DNA from 4 places in the Streptomyces sp. NPDC028907 genome. Region 4 is predicted to be linked to each of the others. Evidence: riboswitches for the same ligand, from Rfam matches in the RefSeq annotation. Region 4 holds a riboswitch; each other region holds the start of a gene.

Region 1 (4,403 bases), on a different contig from region 4:
AGCAGCTCGGTAGCTCGCTGGGCTCATAACCCAGAGGTCGCAGGTTCAAATCCTGTCCCCGCTACTGAAGACTCAGGGCCGGAACTGAAAAGTTCCGGCCCTGAGTGTTTTCCACGGCTTTCCAGCGAGACTCTCTGCCCGGCCGCCCCGCTGGTCCGGTCCCCGCTGGTCCGGTCGGCTCCCACCACTCGCTCCCCGCCCCGCCGTCGGCAACCCTGGTGAGGTGGAGGAACGGCGGATCTCGTACGCACGCCGGTTCGTCCGGCTGCTGCCCGCCCTGCTGATCGCCGCCGGATGCGGGTACGACTACGTCACGCCCACGGATTTCACCGGGGCCCCCTTCTTCACCGCCGCGCCCCTGGTCGCCGCCCCGCTGTACTCGCAGCGTGGCACGGTGCTCACCGGCGTCGCCGCGCTCGCCGCGCTGCTCGTGCTCCACGCCGGTCTGGGCGGCCTCTCCCGGACCGGGGTGATCACCGAGCTGGTCACCGTGGTCACCGTCTCCGTCCTCGCCGTCCTCATCAACCTCCTCGTCCGCCGCAGCGACGCCCGCCTCGCCTCCGCCCGCGCCATCGCCGAGGCCGCCCAGCGCGCCGTACTGCCCGAACCCGCCGAGCGGATCGGCGGGTTCCAGATCGCGGCACGGTACGAGGCGGCGCAGGAGGGCGCCTTCATCGGCGGTGACCTGTACGCGGTGCAGGACAGCCCGCACGGTGTGCGGCTCGTCGTGGGGGACGTGCGCGGCAAGGGGATGGGGGCGGTCGGGATCGTCGCCGTGGTCATCGGGGCCTTCCGGGAGGCCGCCGAGCAGGAGACCACGCTGGAGGCGGTGGCGCAGCGCCTGGAGCGGGCGCTGGCGCGGGAGCGCACGCGGCCCGAGGGGGTGGAGTCCGCCGAGGGGTTCACCACCGCCGTCCTCGCCGAACTCCCGCACGGCGACGGGATCGTACGGCTGGTCAACCGCGGGCACCCCCCGCCGCTGCTGCTGCACGCCGACGGCACCGTGTGCGCGCTGCCCGCCCCCGAGCCCGCCCTGCCGCTCGGCATGCGGGAGCTGGGGGCCTGGCCGGACCGGGCCCAGGAGGCCGACTTCCCGAGCGGAGCGACGCTGCTCATGTACACCGACGGCCTGTCCGAGGCGCGGGACGAGAGAGACCGGTTCTACGACCCCGAGACGGGACTCGCGGGGCGGGCCAACGCCCGGCGCGAGCCGACCGCACTGCTCGGCACGCTCGCCGCGGAGGTGCGCCGGCACTCCGGGGGCGGGATGGCGGACGACATGGCCCTCATCGCCGTACGCCGTCCCTGAGGCATGCCGCTCCCGGCCCCTGATGGAGATCTTGTGGAGCCGATCCGTGATCGTTGTCACCAACCGTGATCGAGTGACCCCCCTCCGCATAACAACTGACATACCGTCAATACCTGTGTGACTCCTGAGCGCTGGCCAACTCGCCCGAATTAGGCCGCTCATGACCCGTAAGTCCAGGCGAAAATCGTTAATGATCAAGCGGAACAGCTTGGAATCCGTACCCCGCGTCTATTAACGTTCGATAACGCAGCGCGGTCGTCCCAGCCGTCACAAGAGGCGGCTCCGTGCGCACGCGCCGAATCCCGCAAGGGAACCGGGGAACCACCACCTTGGGGTGAATCGCACGGATACCGCCGGGAAGTCACGGCCGGTATACGCGCGTAGGAGACCTTCCTGCTCCGAACCCGTCAGCTAACCCGGTAGGCGAGAAGGAAGGAAAGGAGCACGCCCACGTGGCGTCCAACCGCCCTGCCCCGCAAGCCCCGTTCGTGCCGAGCCAGCGCACCACCGAGACCTTCGGCTACGACCGCCATCGCACCGACGAGGGCCCGTTCGAGGAGTGGAACCCCACCGCGGAGTCCATTCGTCCGGTACGCGGCAGGCATCGCGTCTCCAAGCAGCGCGGCGGGGGACTCGCGCGCAGCTCCACGGTGCTCGGCGTCGGTGTCATAGCCGCCGTCGGCGCGGGCGGCATGGCCAGCGCCAACAGCGGCAAGCCGCCGGTCGCCATCACCATCCCTGACCTGCCCCTGATCTCCGACGACGACGCCGCAGCCGCCGAGGACACCGGCACCGCCCTCAGCACCATGGGCGCGGCGACCGAGGAGACCACGCAGGACGCCACCGACGCCGGCGAGGCACTGCGCAGCCGGATCATGGCGCAGGCCGAGCAGCAGCAGGACCAGATCGAGAGCAAGGCCGCCGCGGCCGCCGTCGCCGCCGCCGAGAAGGAGGCCGCCGCCGCGGCCGCCAAGGCGGAGAAGGAGGCCGAGGCCAAGGCCGCCGCCGCCAAGGCCAAGGCCGAGGAGGAGGCCCGCAAGAAGGCCGAGGCCGAGCGCCTCGCCGAGCTGGCCAAGCAGTACACGCTGCCGACCTCCTCGTACACCATCACCTCGACCTTCGGTCAGGCCGGCGCCTACTGGTCCTCCGGCTACCACACGGGCCTCGACTTCGCCGCTCCCACCGGCACGCTGATCAAGGCCGTGCACAGCGGCACGATCACGTTCGCCGGCTGGGACGGGTCGTACGGCTACAAGACGGAGCTCACCCTCGACGACGGCACCGAGATCTGGTTCGCCCACCAGTCCTCGATCAGCGTGAGCGTGGGCCAGAAGGTCAACACGGGCGACGTCATCGGCCGCGTGGGCGCCACGGGCAACGTGACCGGCGCCCACCTGCACCTCGAGGTCCACCCCGACGGCAGCGCGAACGGCATCGACCCGATGGCGTGGCTGCGCGGCAAGGGACTCACTCCCTGAGGTATCCGAGGGACCTCTTGGCGGGGCATCCGCGAGGCATCGGGGCGAGGTGTCCGGGCGAGGTGTCCGGGCGAGGTGTCCGGGCGAGGCACGCCCTCCTGAACCCGGCGAGCCCTGTACCCGGCGATTCCTGAACCCGGCCGTTTCTGCTCCCGGCGGTGCTGATCTCCGGCGGTGCTGATCTCCGGCGGTCCTGGCGACAACCCCCCGACGTCAGGGCTGCCGGTTCCCGGAGCACCGGGCGCTCCGTTCGCTGGTAGCCCTTGCGCAAGCGCCGGTCTGAGGGGCGTGGCGGCTTTTCACGTCCGATACGGGTTGTAGACGGGGTACGGCTCCACCCCGTACCCCTGCCGGTACCCCACCCCCGCATAGCCATACGCAGCCCACACCTGCACAGCCATCCCCTCCAGCGCGGCCCGCTCCAACGCCGCCCGAGCAACCCCGCGCCGCAGCCACAACTCCTGCAACAACTCCCGCTCACGCATCACGAAGTCACCCCCGCCCCGTCCCCGTCGCCCTCGGCGCCGCAGAAACGCCAACGACGTCGCATACCCCTCGTACTCCGCCACAGCCCGCGCGGCCCCCCGCCCCCCGAGCCGCCGCGCATACCGCCGAGCCACCCGCCGAGCCCGCATCGAACCGAGCGCGAACGGCTCCCCCGGCGCCAGCCACCCGGCGACGACGTACGCGGGCAACTCCTCCCGCACGGTCCGCAGCTCCCGCTGCCGCGTCCAGATCACCAGCCACGTCAGCAACCCGAACGCGGGCACCATGAAGGCCGCGTACACCGCGAAGAACCCGAACTCGCCGAAGGTCGACGAGCCGTTCCACAGGGCGTGCATGCCCATGGCCAGCAACAGACCGGTGAGGGGGAGGAGAACGCGCCGCACATGCTGCCGCTCGCCCGACAGCGCGGCGATGCCGAAGCCGATGCCGGTCAGGACGGTGAACAGCGGGTGCGCGAAGGGCGACATGATGACGCGGACGAAGAAGGTCGCCGCGGTCACGGAGGCGATGCCGCTGTCGCCGGAGAGCTGGTCGGTGCCGAAGGCGGTACCGAGGTAGAGGATGTTCTCGGTGAAGGCGAACCCGGTGGCGGTGACCCCGGCTATCACCACCCCGTCGACGATCCCGGTGAAGTCCCGCCGCCGGAAGAGGAACACGAGCAGTACGGCCGCGGCCTTCGCCATCTCCTCCACGACGGGCGCTATGACGGTGGCGCCCAGGGTGTCCGCGTGCGACGGATCGGCGGTCGCGGTGGCTATCCATCTCGTGGCGAAGCTGTTGGCGACGATCGCTATCAGCGCCGCCGCGCAGGCACCCCAGGCGAAGGAGAACAGCAGATTGCGCCAGGGCCCCGGCTCGACCCGGTCCAGCCAGCGGAACGAGGCGACGAGCAGCGGCACGGGCAGTACGGCCAGCCCGAGCCCGACCAGGAACCCTTCGGTGCCGGTCTGCTCCCGCACCAGGGCGAGGATGACCAGCCCGGAGAGCGCGAGCAGTGTGCTGAGCGCGCCGTAACGCACCCACCGCCTGTGCCACCAGTGCGCGTGCCGTGGTGCGCCGCCGGTGGGTCCGGTGGGGTGCGTCGGGTACGGGGGGCAGGTGGCCACGGC
Region 2 (4,403 bases), on a different contig from region 4:
AGATCGAAGGGGGGCATGGGGTGCTGCCTCACTCTCTTACGCTCCGTGCCATGTGGTCGGGCCACACGTTACGGGTGAGGTGCCGGTCTTGGGCAGTACGGAACTCGCGTCGCCGGGGCCGGCGAATCACCAGGTCGCGGCGCACGGTCGAGGCTCAGGCCCCCTCCCGCGTAGGCGATGGTGCGGGTCGAGGGACCACGTGGGGGTGAAATCGCAACAAGCGGAAGGAAGTTGTGCACACGGAAACAGAATCCGAACCGGAACAGGTGTCAACACATGTGAACACAGCAGCCGTCCGGTTCACGTCGAGTCGATGGGGCTTCCTGTCCGTATTCTCTGATCATGGCCCCACCCATCGCATATTCACTCATCGCCACTGACCTGGACGGGACGCTGCTCCGAGGCGACGACACGCTCTCCGACCGTTCCCTCGACGCGCTCGCGCAGGTCGCGGCGGCCGGTGCTCAGCACCTCGTCGTGACGGGGCGGCCGGCGCCCAGAGTGCGGCCGCTCCTCGACGTCCTGGGCAGCAGGGGGCTCGCGGTGTGCGGACAGGGCGCGCAGTTGTACGACGCCGGCGCGGACCGTCTCTTGTGGTCGATCACCCTGGACCGGGAGTTGGCGGAGACCGCGCTCGGCAAGATCGAGGCCGAGGTCGGGGAGGTGTACGCGGCCGTCGACCAGGACGGCGTCGACGGGCTCACGCTCATCGAACCCGGGTACCTGATGCCGCACCCCACCCTGCCCGCTGTCCGTGTCCAGCACCGGGACGACCTGTGGTGCGAGCCGATCAGCAAGGTGTTGCTGCGCCATCCCACCCTGTCCGACGACGAGTTGGCGGCGACGGCGCGGGCGGTCGTGGGCTCTCTCGCGACGGTCACCATGTCCGGGCCCGGGACCGTCGAACTCCAGCCATGCGGCATCACCAAGGCGACCGGTCTCGCGCTCGCCGCCGAGCATCTCGGCCTCGGCGCGCACGAGACCATCGCCTTCGGGGACATGCCCAATGACATCCCCATGTTCGACTGGGCCGCCCGCGGGGTGGCGATGGCCAACGCCCACCCCGAACTCAAGGCGGTCGCCGACGAGATCACCCTCTCGAACGAGGACGACGGCATCGCCGTCGTCCTCGAGAGGTTGTTCGCGGGCGTCAGCGCGGGCGCCCTGACCGATTCAGCCCAGTAAGGGTGAATTAGCCCACTCGATCCTGCTTCAGGGCTAGTAAGGGCCGTTCACATTGTCGATCGAGCCGTACCGGGCGGCCGCGTAGTTGCACGCGGCCGCGATGTTCGCGACCGGGTTGAAGGGGTCGTAGACGGTGCCCGGCACGTGGTAGGCCGCGAAGGTCGGGTCGATGACCTGGAGGAGGCCCTTGGACGGGGTGCCCGCGGCCGCGTTGGAGTCCCAGTTGTTGATGGCCTGGGGGTTGCCGGACGACTCGCGCATGATGTTGCGGTGGATGCCCTCGTAAGATCCGGGAATCCCGTTCTGTCCCATGATGTCCAGAGCGTTGCGGATCCAGCCGTCGAGGTTGTCCGGGTATGTCTTCACCGAGGACTGCGTGGCCTGGGCGACGGCGGACTTCTTGGCGGGTGCGGCGGCCTTGTCGGCGGTTGCGCTCGCGGTGCCGGCCTTCTTCGTCGCCCGGACCTCCAGGTCGACGCCCGGGTGGATCAGCCGGGGGTTGTCGCCGATGGCCTTGCGGTTGTCCTTGTAGAGCTGCTTCCAGCCACCCTGGGCGTCGTACCGGTCCGCGATGCCGTAGAGCGAATCGCCCTTTTTGGTGGTGTACGTAAGGGTATTGGCCTGCGCGGCGGTGGGGGTCTGGGCCGGCTGGGCGGCGCTCGCGGTGGTCGCGCTCAGGAGCGGGAGCGCGAGGGCTGCGGTGCCGGTGCCTGCGATGGCGACGCGACGAGTGAGCGGGTTGGTGCGGGGGCGGCGGTGCTTGCCTCGGGGCATGGCGCTGTTCCTCTCCGGCGCCTGCGAGGTGAGCTGTCGGGTTCGGGCGGGAGATGCCCGGCCGCGCCGCTGAGCGGTGGCGCGACTTCACCCCGAGCCGGGCCGGTGCGCCATCAAGGCGTCCGGTCCGGCGACTTACCTGGGTCCCCCGCTCCTGCCGTGCGTGTGTGAGTTCCGGGGATGGATGACACGGGCGGCGGCAGGATTCGGCGTCCGCCCGACGAGCGGGAACGTATGCGAGAGCACATGTCCGAAACAAGTGCCGGGGCCGCCTGACGTGCCGGTTGACCATGGTCTGGTGCGTATGGGGTGCTTGATCCTTTGCGGTTGCCAAGCCTCAACTTGTGTGTGGAACAAGGGGAGACGAAGGTGCGTCGGACGGGGTGTGTGGCCGGGTGTGCGTGACTCAACTCACTGGCATCCACAAGAGTGGCAAATCGGGCAATGGCTCCAACTCGCCTTTAACTGGCCATTCGTGGAGTCCGTTTTTCCCGTGTCCGACGGAAAAGTACTTCTTCGCCCTCTGTGTAGATCACCTCGTTGGAGGCGATGAGGTCATGCCGATCGCAGCTGATCTCGGAGAGCATCCGCACCGTCGCCTCCCAGCCGAGCTCCGGGCGGTGCACCCGGATCGACCCGGTCCGAGTGGGTGCGGGCAGCTCAAGGGGTACGGCCTCGGTTGCGCCCGGCTCGCGCGGCGCCACGCCGTCCCGGCCATGACGTGCAGTCAGGTTCAGCGCCCCGCGTGACCAGGGGCGAGGAGCCGTCCGGTGCCAGGTCGCAGAGCCGGGCGACGACTTGCTCGCGCGGTATGTCCGACGTCAACCTCAGCTGTACCCTCGCCCGCCTCAACGCTCAGGTCTACTCGCCCACTTCGACGGGGTGGGAGTCGCTGACGCGGAGCGCGGCAGGGGCTCGGACATGACGCCGGTGTCCTCGGACGGGCGACGAAGGCGCACATGGTCGACGGTCAGGCGGCATGTCGACCGGTGAGGATGGAACCTCCCGTGCAGTGCACGTCGTTGTCATAGCGATCGTCCGTCGAGCAAACCATGACGATCGCCTTGAGCCGGTCGGTCAGGCGGTACAGCAGGTATTCGAGGAGCGCCGGTACGGGCTCGTTCGTCAGCGGGCGTCACGCGCGCGTACAGCAGGGTCCCGTCCCGGAGCGGGTTGCGGAGGTCGTGATGGGTCGTCTCGTGGGGGAAGGACGTACGGATGTGTATGGGCGGGATCCCTGTCGGGTCAGTGCGTCGGATGCGTCGAGTGCGGCGAATGCTTTGTGGCGGGTCAGTCCACCGGGTGCATCGTGCGGCTCAGCCAGCGGGTCGCGGCCATCACGGCGAGGCCCGCGACCACCGCGACGGGACCGTTGACGCCGAAGTAGGTGGGCTTGGGGACGTCGTCGTAGAACTTGACCGTCTGGGCCTGGGTGCCCTTGGCCATGGCGAGGGAGGGGAACCAGACGTGCTTCCGGCCGGCCAGGTGGCCCCGCCCGAGGACGTACCGGGCCAGGCCGAACATCATGTCGATCGCGGCGGCCGAGAAGCCGACCATGGTGGCGACGTTCGGCTTGAGGAGTTCCGTGCTCGCGCTGAGCAGAGCCAGCCGCCCGCAACGGACACCAGATGGACGAGCGTGCTGGAGGCGGCGGAGGCGGCGGAGGCGGCGGAGCCGGCCGACATGCCCATACCGCCGGGGGCGAGGGTGGCGGCGCAGTGCGGGACGAGGATGGCCTGCATGCCGAGGAACGAGAAGAGTCCCCAGACCTCCAGACCGGAGAGCTTGAGAAAGCTCTGGGCCGGCCGAAGAAGGCGTGGTCGGCGTGCGGCGGCGGCTCGCTGTCGGCCTGGACGTCGGCTTCGGCCCAGGACACGGGCCGCTACTTCCCTATAAGTCGATGGATATCCCGCCTTATCACGTGATCAAAAACATACCTGTCGTGATCCGATACCGCCCGTGGTGGACGGGTGGGCGGCATCGGTGATCGAAACGTGACCGGATACGCTGACTTGAGTGATGGCAGCGACCTATCGACAAACCGTGTAACCGCCAGTAGACACCAGCAGACAGGAGACCCCTCGTGACCGTCGTCGGGCCGTTCGGGCTGAGCGTGCGGGACCAGGCTCTGGAAGCCGATGTCCAGGCCGGATTGACGGCTGTCGAGGAGGGATTGCTCGAAGCCACCAAAAGTGAGGTCCCCTTCATCACCGAGGCCGCCCAGCATCTGGTGCGGGCGGGTGGAAAGCGGTTCAGGCCGTTGCTCGTGATGCTCACTGCCCAGTTCGGGGACCGGTACGCGCCGGGGATCGTGCCGTCGGCGGTGGTGGTGGAGCTGACCCATCTGGCGACGCTCTACCACGATGACGTGATGGACGAGGCGGCCGTACGGCGCGGTGTCGACAGTGCGAACACCCGTTGGGGCAACTCGGTCGCCGTCCTGA
Region 3 (4,403 bases), on a different contig from region 4:
TGACTGACCAGCCCGACCTCACCAGCAGCACTCCCACCAGTACTGCCCCCACCAGCGACACCCCCGCACCCCCCGACCTCTTCACCTGGGAGTTCGCCACCGACCCCTACCCCGCCTACGCCTGGCTGCGCGAGCACGCGCCCGTCCACAAGACGCGGCTCCCCAGCGGCGTGGAGGCCTGGCTGGTCACGCGTTACGCCGACGCCAAGCAGACGCTCGCCGACAACCGGCTCTCCAAGAACCCGGCCCACCACGACGAGCCCGCGCACGCCAGGGGCAAGACCGGTATCCCCGGGGAGCGCAAGGCCGAGCTGATGACGCATCTGCTCAACATCGACCCGCCGGACCACACGAGGCTGCGCAGGCTCGTCTCCAAGGCGTTCACGCCCCGCAGGGTCGCCGAGTTCGCGCCCCGGGTGCAGGAGCTCACCGACCAGCTCATCGACCGGTTCGCCACCGAGGGAACCGCCGACCTGATCCACGAGTTCGCCTTCCCGCTCCCCATCTACGCGATCTGCGACCTGCTAGGCGTTCCCCGCGAGGACCAGGACGACTTCCGTGACTGGGCGGGCATGATGATCCGCCATCAGGGCGGCCCCAGGGGCGGGGTCGCCCGGTCCGTGAAGAAGATGCGGGGCTATCTCGCCGAGCTCATCCACCGCAAGCGCGAGGCACTCCCCGACACCCCCGCCCCCGGCGAGGACCTCATCTCCGGCCTCATCCGCGCCTCCGACCACGGCGAGCACCTCACCGAGAACGAGGCCGCGGCCATGGCCTTCATCCTGCTGTTCGCCGGCTTCGAGACGACCGTCAACCTCATCGGCAACGGCACCTACGCCCTGCTCACCCACCCCGAGCAACGCGCCCGCCTGCAGACGTCCTTGGCCGCCGAGGAGACCGGCCTCCTCGAAACCGGAGTGGAGGAACTCCTCCGCTACGACGGCCCCGTGGAACTCGCCACCTGGCGCTTCGCCACGGAGCCGCTCACCCTGGGCGGCCGGCACATCGCGCCCGGCGATCCCGTCCTCGTCGTCCTGGCCGCCGCCGACCGGGACCCGGACCGCTTCGCCGACCCCGACGTCCTCGACCTCGCCCGCCGCGACAACCAGCATCTCGGCTACGGCCACGGCATCCACTACTGCCTCGGCGCCCCGCTCGCCCGCCTGGAGGGCCAGACCGCCCTCGGCACGCTCCTCACCCGCGTCCCGGACCTCCGACTCGCCGTGGATCCGGGCGAGTTGAGATGGCGCGGCGGACTCATCATGCGCGGACTGCGCACCCTTCCGGTGGAGTTCACCCCGGTTGGGTGAGTGCGTCCCCTCGGCAAACATGACACGCGCTCTTGTCTGTGATCTTCACGTGATCTGCGCGGCATTAACTTGTGACAAGTGATCGTCTGCCGCTACGTTCACGCATCAACGTCGGCGTCCAGGTTTCACGCGCCGCGGTCACCGCTGTCTCGCGAAAGGTCCCCGCATGCTCTCCGGGAACGGTCGTCACCGTCGCCCTCGTCAGGCCCCGGCCATCCTCGTCGCGGCCGGAGTGACCGGGTCCGCCATCGCCATCCCGATGCTCGGCGCCGCGAGTGCCAGCGCCGCCGACGGCACCGTGTGGGACAAGGTGGCCGAATGCAGGAGCGGGGGATCCTGGAGCGCCGCCGACGAGAGCGCCGGCCGCTACGGCGGACTGCAACTGACCCAGGAGGACTGGGAGAGGTACGGCGGCCTCGACTACGCCCCCAGCCCCGACCTGGCTAGCCGCTCCCAGCAGATAGCCGTGGCCCAGGACCTTCTCGCGGCCCGGGGGACCAGCCCCTGGGGCACCTGCGCGGTGGTCAACGGACTCACCAAGGAATCCGGGGCCCTCGACCTCGACACCGGAGTGGAGGAGGACTCCCCCTCCGAGGTGTCCGGCTCATCCGGCTTGCTCGACTCGCTCAACTCATCCGATTCGTCCAGCTCGTCGAATTCGTCCGAGTCGTCCGGTGGGTCGAACTCGTCCGAGGCGTCGAACCAGAGCGACGACCCGTCCGGCACCCCGAGTGAATCCTCGGATGCTTCGTCCGGGCCCTCGCGGGATTCCTCCCCTTCTTCTTCCTCATCCCCTTCAGCGCCTGCGGCGGATGATTCCGCTAAGTCCGAAACGTCCCCCAGCGTAAAGGCCTCACAGTCGCCCGACCGCTCCCCGGTGGAGGCGATCGGTGGGGACAATCAGGACGATGTGGTGCAGGACGTCGGTTCCTGGAGCCTCGTCGACACCGGGGCGATCGACGCCGAGACGGCCGGCTCCGGGCGGCACCGCGGTCCCAGTGCCGACGAGGGCGAGGCCGACGGCGGTGCCGCCGAGTCCGCCAAGTCCTCCGGGCGCCACGCCTCGTACAGCGTCCGCGCCGGCGACACTCTCGCCTCCATCGCCGACTCCCTTGACCTCGACGGCGGGTGGCGCGCTCTGTACGCGGCGAACAAGGACGCCATCGGCCCTGACGCGAACCACATCTTCGCCGGTCAGACCCTGGACGTCCCTGGCGAATAACGGCTGAACAGGGCGAAATGCAGCGCCAGTTCGCGTCACTATTCGCACCTGAATGTCCGTTTTGAATGCAGTGAGAGATAGATCTCAGAAGCCCTGATCGTCTTTGTAATTCCCGGAATCGCGTGTCTACGGTCATGACCGCTCGCCACCAGTGCGAGCCCCGACAGCCGTCACGCCGAATCCTGCCGGCGGCCGTCCGGGAACAGTCGTCGCGTCAAGCGCCGTAGGCAGGAGCGGGGGACCCAAGGTTTGCGCCGGGTCCGGCAGTTGAGGCCCTTCGGGGCCGCACGGCCGGAGCCGGCTTGGGGTGAAGTCGCGCAGCAGCAGCCGAGAGGCGAGCGTGCGCGGCCGGGCAACTCAACCGGCCCGAACCCGACAGCTCACCTCGTAGGCGTCGGTGAGGGGATCTCTCCATGCTGTTTTCCAGCAAGGGCAAGCACCGTCGTCCGTCCAAGGCCGCTCGCGCCATAGCCGTCGTCGGCGTCACCGGTGCCGCCGCCGTCGCCGCCCCGCTGATGGCGGCCGGCAGCGCCTCCGCCGCCACCGCCTCCGAGTGGGACGCCGTCGCCCAGTGCGAGTCCGGCGGCAACTGGTCGATCAACACCGGCAACGGCTACTACGGCGGCCTTCAGTTCTCCGCCTCCACCTGGGCCGCGTACGGCGGCACGGCATACGCCTCCACCGCCGACCAGGCCAGCAAGGCCCAGCAGATCGAGATCGCCGAGAAGGTCCTCGCGAGTCAGGGCAAGGGTGCCTGGCCGCACTGCGGCACCGGCCTGTCGAGCGCCCCTTACAACGGCTCCGGCGCCTCGCAGAGCACCGAGACCGCCCCCCGCGCCACCGAGGAGCAGCCGGCCTCCCGCTCCGCCGAGCGCCCGGCCGCCGAGAAGAAGTCGACCAAGACCGTCACCACCCCGACCGGCAAGAAGGTCAAGAAGGGCGACGGCGAGTACAAGGTCGTCAAGGGCGACACCCTCAGCTCGATCGCCGAGGCGAAGAAGGTCAAGGGCGGCTGGGAGAAGCTGTTCAAGCTGAACAAGGACATCGTCGAGGACGCCGACCTGATCTACCCGGGTCAGCAGCTGCACCTGAAGTAATACAGGGGGACAGCTGAACCACACCGCCCTCACATCCGTGGACCTCGGAGTGAAGGTCTCGTGAGGGTCACCCCCGTCCCCGCGAACTCCCCGCCTCGGTGCGTCTTCCCCCGTACGCACCGGGGCGGGGTTTCTTGTGCCGGACCGTGTGCGTCGGCCCCTTTTGTGCCGAAGTCTTTGTTCCGTTCGGAAACAATTTACTCTCGGTTCTGTCCCACGGGGCGGTCGACCGCTGGCCGAACGCCCGGAGCCGGTTAGGCTCGTCTCGCAGTACCCACCGCGGACTGCGTACCCGCGTCACATCCCAAGAAGGAGATGCTCGTGCCGTCCATCGACGTCGTCGTAGCCCGGGAAATCCTCGACTCGCGAGGCAACCCCACCGTCGAGGTCGAGGTCGGCCTCGACGACGGCAGCACGGGTCGTGCCGCCGTTCCGTCCGGCGCCTCCACCGGCGCCTTCGAGGCCATCGAGCTCCGCGACGGCGACCAGAACCGCTACCTCGGCAAGGGTGTCGAGAAGGCCGTCCTCGCCGTCATCGAGCAGATCGGCCCGGAGCTCGTCGGCTACGACGCCACCGAGCAGCGCCTGATCGACCAGGCCATGTTCGACCTGGACGCCACCGACAACAAGGCATCCCTCGGCGCCAACGCCATCCTCGGCGTCTCCCTCGCCGTCGCCCACGCCGCGTCCGAGGCGTCCGACCTCCCCCTCTTCCGCTACCTGGGCGGCCCGAACGCGCACCTGCTGCCGGTGCCGATGATGAACATCCTGAAC
Region 4 (4,403 bases):
TACTCGAAGCTGCTGGAGGAGCGGATCGTCTTCCTCGGCACACCGATCGACGACATCTCGGCGAACGACGTGATGGCCCAGTTCATGTACCTGGAGCACCGGGACCCCGACCGGGGCATCTCGCTCTACGTCAATTCGCCGGGCGGATCCTTCAGTGCCATGACGGCGATCTACGACACCATGCAGTACGTCACCTGCGACGTGGAGACGATCTGCCTGGGCCAGGCCGGCTCGGCCGCCGCGGTGCTGTTGTCCTCGGGCACACCGGGCAAGCGATTCGCGCTGCCGGGGGCCCGGGTGGTGATCCATCAGCCTGGACTGCCCGAGCCGGTCGAGGGCCAGGCCAGCGATCTGGCCATCCAGGCCGACGAACTGACGCGCATTCGGACCCGTCTGGAGGAGATGCTCGCGCTGCACACCGGACGCAGCCGCGAGCAGGTGAGCGAGGACATCGAGCGGGACAAGATCCTCAACGCGCAGGAGGCGCTGGAGTACGGGCTGGTGGACGCGATCATCCCCAGCCGCAGGGCCACCCTCGCGCCGCCCACGGGGCGGTGATCGGCCGGTGCTTCCACCCGAGCTGCCACCGCTGCCCGCGCTGACCCGCGCGGAGGGCGAGTTGATCGACCGTTACCTCGATGTCGTGGACCTGCTCGGCCGGATCAACCCGGGCCGGCACGGCGACACCTACAGCGGACTGCGCGCCGCCCAGGCGCTGGTGAGCAGGGCGACCGAGCTCCGAGACGCGCTGGCGCTGATGCATCGGCGGGGCGAGACGGAGCTGCACGCTCCCACGCTGGCGCGTGCGTTGCGCGTGCTGGACGGAGAGCGCCGCACGGCTCGTGTCAGGGTGCCGCCGCGCTCCGACAGTTGACGACGTGTACAGACTCGTTCCGGACGTCTCGGCCCACTGACGAGGCGTCCGGAAGGGAGCTGAAACGCGCCAAACGACGTACCCCCTTTCGGCGTATCCACGTGTCCATTTGCGCGCCCGCCAAGGTTGCACAACGGGCATGACCGCGAGGCGGAGTCCGACGTTCCGTCCCTGGTCCGGGGCTCGTTGGGCACCTGGACACCTCCTCGAACACGGGGGTGTCCACCCGAACGGGTGAGTGGTGAGTAACGCCACAAATCCCCGGTTCCGTTGGGATTTTCATTCAACCGTGCGTCAAGATCCCTGTCTGACGACAAGCCCCCGCCGCAGCGGCGGGGCGGTCCGGGCGGACGCCGAGTCCTGCCGCCGCCCGGATGACCGGTCGACAGGAGTGGATCGGCAGGAGTGGAGGACCCGAGCAAGACGGGTCGCCGGAGCGGACGTTCGTTCGATCCGAGCAGCCCTTGGGGTGAAGCCGCGGCAACGCGGCCGGGCAACTTCGCCAGCCCGAATCCGACAGGTCATCCTTCACAGGCGGCTGACGAAGGGTTGCGCATGACTGCGCTCAATCGTGTCCCGTCGCTCATGGCCCGGGCCGGAACGGCCTCGGCTCTCACCATCGCCGCAGTGGGCGGCTCGATAGTGGCACCCGGCTTCGCCCCCGAGGCCGAAGCGGCCACGCCGGCGACGAAGGCACTCCAGGTCGCGGCCTCCAAGAAGGGCTCCCCGTACAAGTGGGGCGCCACCGGGCCGAACCGATTCGACTGCTCCGGGCTGACGCTGTACTCGTTCAAGAAGGCGGGCAAGAAACTGCCCCGTACGGCGGCCCAGCAGTACAACAAGACCCGCCACATCTCCGCCAAGAACCGCAAGGCCGGAGACCTGGTGTTCTTCCACTCGGGGTCGTACGTCTACCACGTCGGCATCTATGCCGGGAAGGGAAGGATCTGGCACTCCCCGAAGAGCGGGGACGTGGTGAAGCTGCAGAAGATCTGGACCAGGAGCGTCTGGTACGGCCGGGTCAAGTGACCTTCCCGGAGGCGGTGACGGCGACCTGATACGCCGTCACCGCCCTCGGGGCCACCTCAGAGGGCCAGCAGCGGCCCGGCGAGCAGTGCCCCGCCGAAGACCGTCAGCGCGGCGCCGGTGACGGTCGTGACGGCCCGGGCGGCCCGCGGGCGGCGCAGCCATCTGCCGAGCCGGTCCACGAGCAGCGCGACCACCTGGAACCAGACCAGGGCGATCGCGAGCACGATGAGCGCGAGCAGCAGGGTCCGGGGCAGTGCCGGAGCGCCCGCGGGCACGAACTGGGGCAGCACGCTGAGGAAGGTCAGGGAGGCCTTCGGATTCAGGGCGTTGGTCACGAAGCCCTGCCGCAGGGGTCGCGCGGTGGAGTCCTGGCGCTCCTCCATGACTTCGGCGCGCCGTTGCCTCAGCGTCTGGACGCCGAGATACAACACATAGACACCGCCGACCACCTGAAGCGCACGGAACAGCGCAGGCATGGCGGCCAGCACCGCGGCGACCCCCACCACCGCCAGCGTCACATGCACCAGCAGCCCGGCCCCGATCCCGAGCGCGCAGGCGATGCCGGCCCGGCGGGAGACGAGGGCGTTGCGAACGACGACGGTGAAGTCGGCCCCGGGCATGGCGACCAGGCCGGCGGAGACCCCGGTGAAGGCGATGAGCTGAGCATCCATGCGCCCAGCGTGCCTGGCAGGAGCCTTCAACAGGTATTTCGAATATCCTAGGGAACCCTAAAACACTACTTAACCCCAGGGGCTGTCATGTACGACCCGACCCGTCTCGCCGCGCTGGTGGCGGTCGCCGAGGCGGGTTCGATCACCCGGGCCGCCGAGCGGCTCGGCTACACCACGCCCGCGCTCTCGCAGCAGCTGGCCAAGCTGGAGCGCGAGGCGGGCACCGCTCTTCTGGTACGGCATCACCGCGGGGCACGGCTGACGGGTGCGGGCGAACTGCTGGTGACCCGTGCGCGGCGGGTGCTCGACGAGCTGGAGCGGGCGCGGCACGAACTGGCCCGGCTGACCGGCCTGACCGGTGGCACGCTCCGGCTGGGCACCTTCCAGACCGCGGGCATCCATCTGCTGCCACCGGCTCTCAGCGCGTTTCGCCGGGCCCATCCGGACGTGGAGCTGACGGTCGCCGACTACGAACCGTCGGCCGGTGTCGCGGCGGTGGCGGCGGGCGAGGTCGACCTGGCGCTGACGCACGCCTACGAGCCGGGTGAGCCGACCCCGCTGCCCGCCTCGGTCGGCGTCGAGCCGATCCTCGTGGAGGAACTGGTCCTGGTGTCAGCCCCGGGCCACGCCCTCACCACCGGCGCCACACGGCTACCGCTGACCGACCTCGCCGGCCAGCCCATGATCAGCATGGCCCCGGACGCTCCGGCCCGCCGGGGTGTCGAGGCTGCCCTGACCAGAGCGGGGGCCACGCCTTCGGTTCTCGTCCCGACGCCGGGATACCTACTGGTGTGCGCGCTGGCCAGCGCGGGGCTCGGGGTGGCGGTCGTACCGGAGATGGTGGCGCGGACGTCGGCCACTCCGGTGGGCGTGCGCGCGCTGGAAGGGGGGCAGTTGCGCCGTACGATCTCGGTCGCGTATCGCGGAGAGGAGACGGCACCCGCGGCCGACGCTTTCCGCGCGGTGTTGCGGGGCACTTTCAACCGAGCCCAGCAGTCCCCACCCTAGGCCGCGGGGCTGTATCGATATGCGGCTCCGCCGCGTGGGCGCGACCAGCCGCAGCGGACCCGCAGACAACACACAACCCATCACGGCTCAGGCGCCGCAGGCACCGGCACAGCCCACGGCAGTTCGATGGAAACCGTCTTCCCACCCTCCCGCGTCGGCCGCACTCTGAGCTTGCCGCCGCACTCAGCGGTCAGCCAGCGGATGATGACCATCCCGCGGCCGTTGTCCTGCTGGACAGCGGCCGGCAGCCGCTTGGGGAAGCGGGGGTGGCTGTCGGTGACGCCGATGCGCAGGTGTTCGTCACGGTCGAGCGCGAGGTCCACCGTGAAGGTGGGTGACTGGCCGAGGGTGTGCTGTACGGCGTTGGTGGTGAGTTCGGAGACGATCAGACGGATGGTGTCGGCCACCTCCGTGTCCGGTGGCAGTCCCCACTCGGCGAGAGTGGTGACCACATAGGTCCGGGCCGCGGAGACCGAGGCAGGATCGCTCGGCAGAGTGACGGATGCTTCCAGATGATCTGCCATGGCGACGTCGTCCCTTTCCCACGGGACCGCAGTCCGACACGGAGCGGAGGGTTCGAGTACGGTCCCGGACTGGTGCTTCGTCGCCAGAGTGCCATTACCGCGCCCGTCAGGAGTGGCGATCCACCAAGATGTGCATATATCTGTCGCTCGAAGCGGTGAACTCTGCGACGGCAGAGCGTATTTGGGCGGCTCGGTTGGAGTAAGGAGTTGCCCATGCAGCACGGTCCCGCGGTGCGCCGCCGAAAACTGGGCGCGGAACTGCGTGCGTTGCGTACCGGGGCGGGGCTCACCAGTGGT

The links. A riboswitch is a leader RNA that binds a small molecule or an ion and turns the genes downstream of it on or off. The one in region 4 is predicted to bind cyclic di-AMP.
Region 1: it holds a riboswitch for cyclic di-AMP, as region 4 does, so the genes downstream of both, ACZ4UU_RS42230 (M23 family metallopeptidase) here and ACZ4UU_RS34975 (C40 family peptidase) in region 4, are expected to answer to the same signal.
Region 2: it holds a riboswitch for cyclic di-AMP, as region 4 does, so the genes downstream of both, ACZ4UU_RS21335 (transglycosylase SLT domain-containing protein) here and ACZ4UU_RS34975 (C40 family peptidase) in region 4, are expected to answer to the same signal.
Region 3: it holds a riboswitch for cyclic di-AMP, as region 4 does, so the genes downstream of both, ACZ4UU_RS04880 (transglycosylase family protein) here and ACZ4UU_RS34975 (C40 family peptidase) in region 4, are expected to answer to the same signal.

What each region holds. Positions count from the first base shown of each region.
Region 1 is NZ_JBVHVE010000023.1:91,103-95,505, forward strand. It holds tRNA gene ACZ4UU_RS42220 (tRNA-Met) at 1-64, shown strand, start outside; gene ACZ4UU_RS42225 (PP2C family protein-serine/threonine phosphatase) at 224-1,309, shown strand; cyclic di-AMP (ydaO/yuaA leader) riboswitch at 1,593-1,750, shown strand; gene ACZ4UU_RS42230 (M23 family metallopeptidase) at 1,762-2,787, shown strand; gene ACZ4UU_RS42235 (PrsW family intramembrane metalloprotease) at 3,087-4,400, opposite strand.
Region 2 is NZ_JBVHVE010000006.1:488,572-492,974, reverse strand. It holds gene fahA (fumarylacetoacetase) at 1-17, opposite strand, end outside; gene ACZ4UU_RS21340 (HAD family hydrolase) at 343-1,185, shown strand; gene ACZ4UU_RS21335 (transglycosylase SLT domain-containing protein) at 1,219-1,959, opposite strand; cyclic di-AMP (ydaO/yuaA leader) riboswitch at 1,965-2,149, opposite strand; partial or broken gene ACZ4UU_RS21330 (CocE/NonD family hydrolase C-terminal non-catalytic domain-containing protein) at 2,421-2,811, opposite strand; partial or broken gene ACZ4UU_RS21325 (hypothetical protein) at 2,933-3,185, opposite strand; partial or broken gene ACZ4UU_RS21320 (peptide MFS transporter) at 3,427-3,835, opposite strand; gene ACZ4UU_RS21315 (polyprenyl synthetase family protein) at 4,043-4,403, shown strand, end outside.
Region 3 is NZ_JBVHVE010000002.1:105,740-110,142, reverse strand. It holds gene ACZ4UU_RS04890 (cytochrome P450 family protein) at 1-1,310, shown strand, start outside; gene ACZ4UU_RS04895 (nucleoside triphosphate pyrophosphohydrolase) at 1-3, shown strand, start outside; gene ACZ4UU_RS04885 (LysM peptidoglycan-binding domain-containing protein) at 1,477-2,532, shown strand; cyclic di-AMP (ydaO/yuaA leader) riboswitch at 2,742-2,941, shown strand; gene ACZ4UU_RS04880 (transglycosylase family protein) at 2,946-3,629, shown strand; gene eno (phosphopyruvate hydratase) at 3,945-4,403, shown strand, end outside.
Region 4 is NZ_JBVHVE010000014.1:117,403-121,805, forward strand. It holds gene ACZ4UU_RS34965 (ATP-dependent Clp protease proteolytic subunit) at 1-558, shown strand, start outside; gene ACZ4UU_RS34970 (hypothetical protein) at 566-874, shown strand; cyclic di-AMP (ydaO/yuaA leader) riboswitch at 1,294-1,426, shown strand; gene ACZ4UU_RS34975 (C40 family peptidase) at 1,430-1,903, shown strand; gene ACZ4UU_RS34980 (LysE family translocator) at 1,960-2,574, opposite strand; gene ACZ4UU_RS34985 (LysR family transcriptional regulator) at 2,662-3,582, shown strand; gene ACZ4UU_RS34990 (ATP-binding protein) at 3,663-4,106, opposite strand; gene ACZ4UU_RS34995 (helix-turn-helix domain-containing protein) at 4,320-4,403, shown strand, end outside.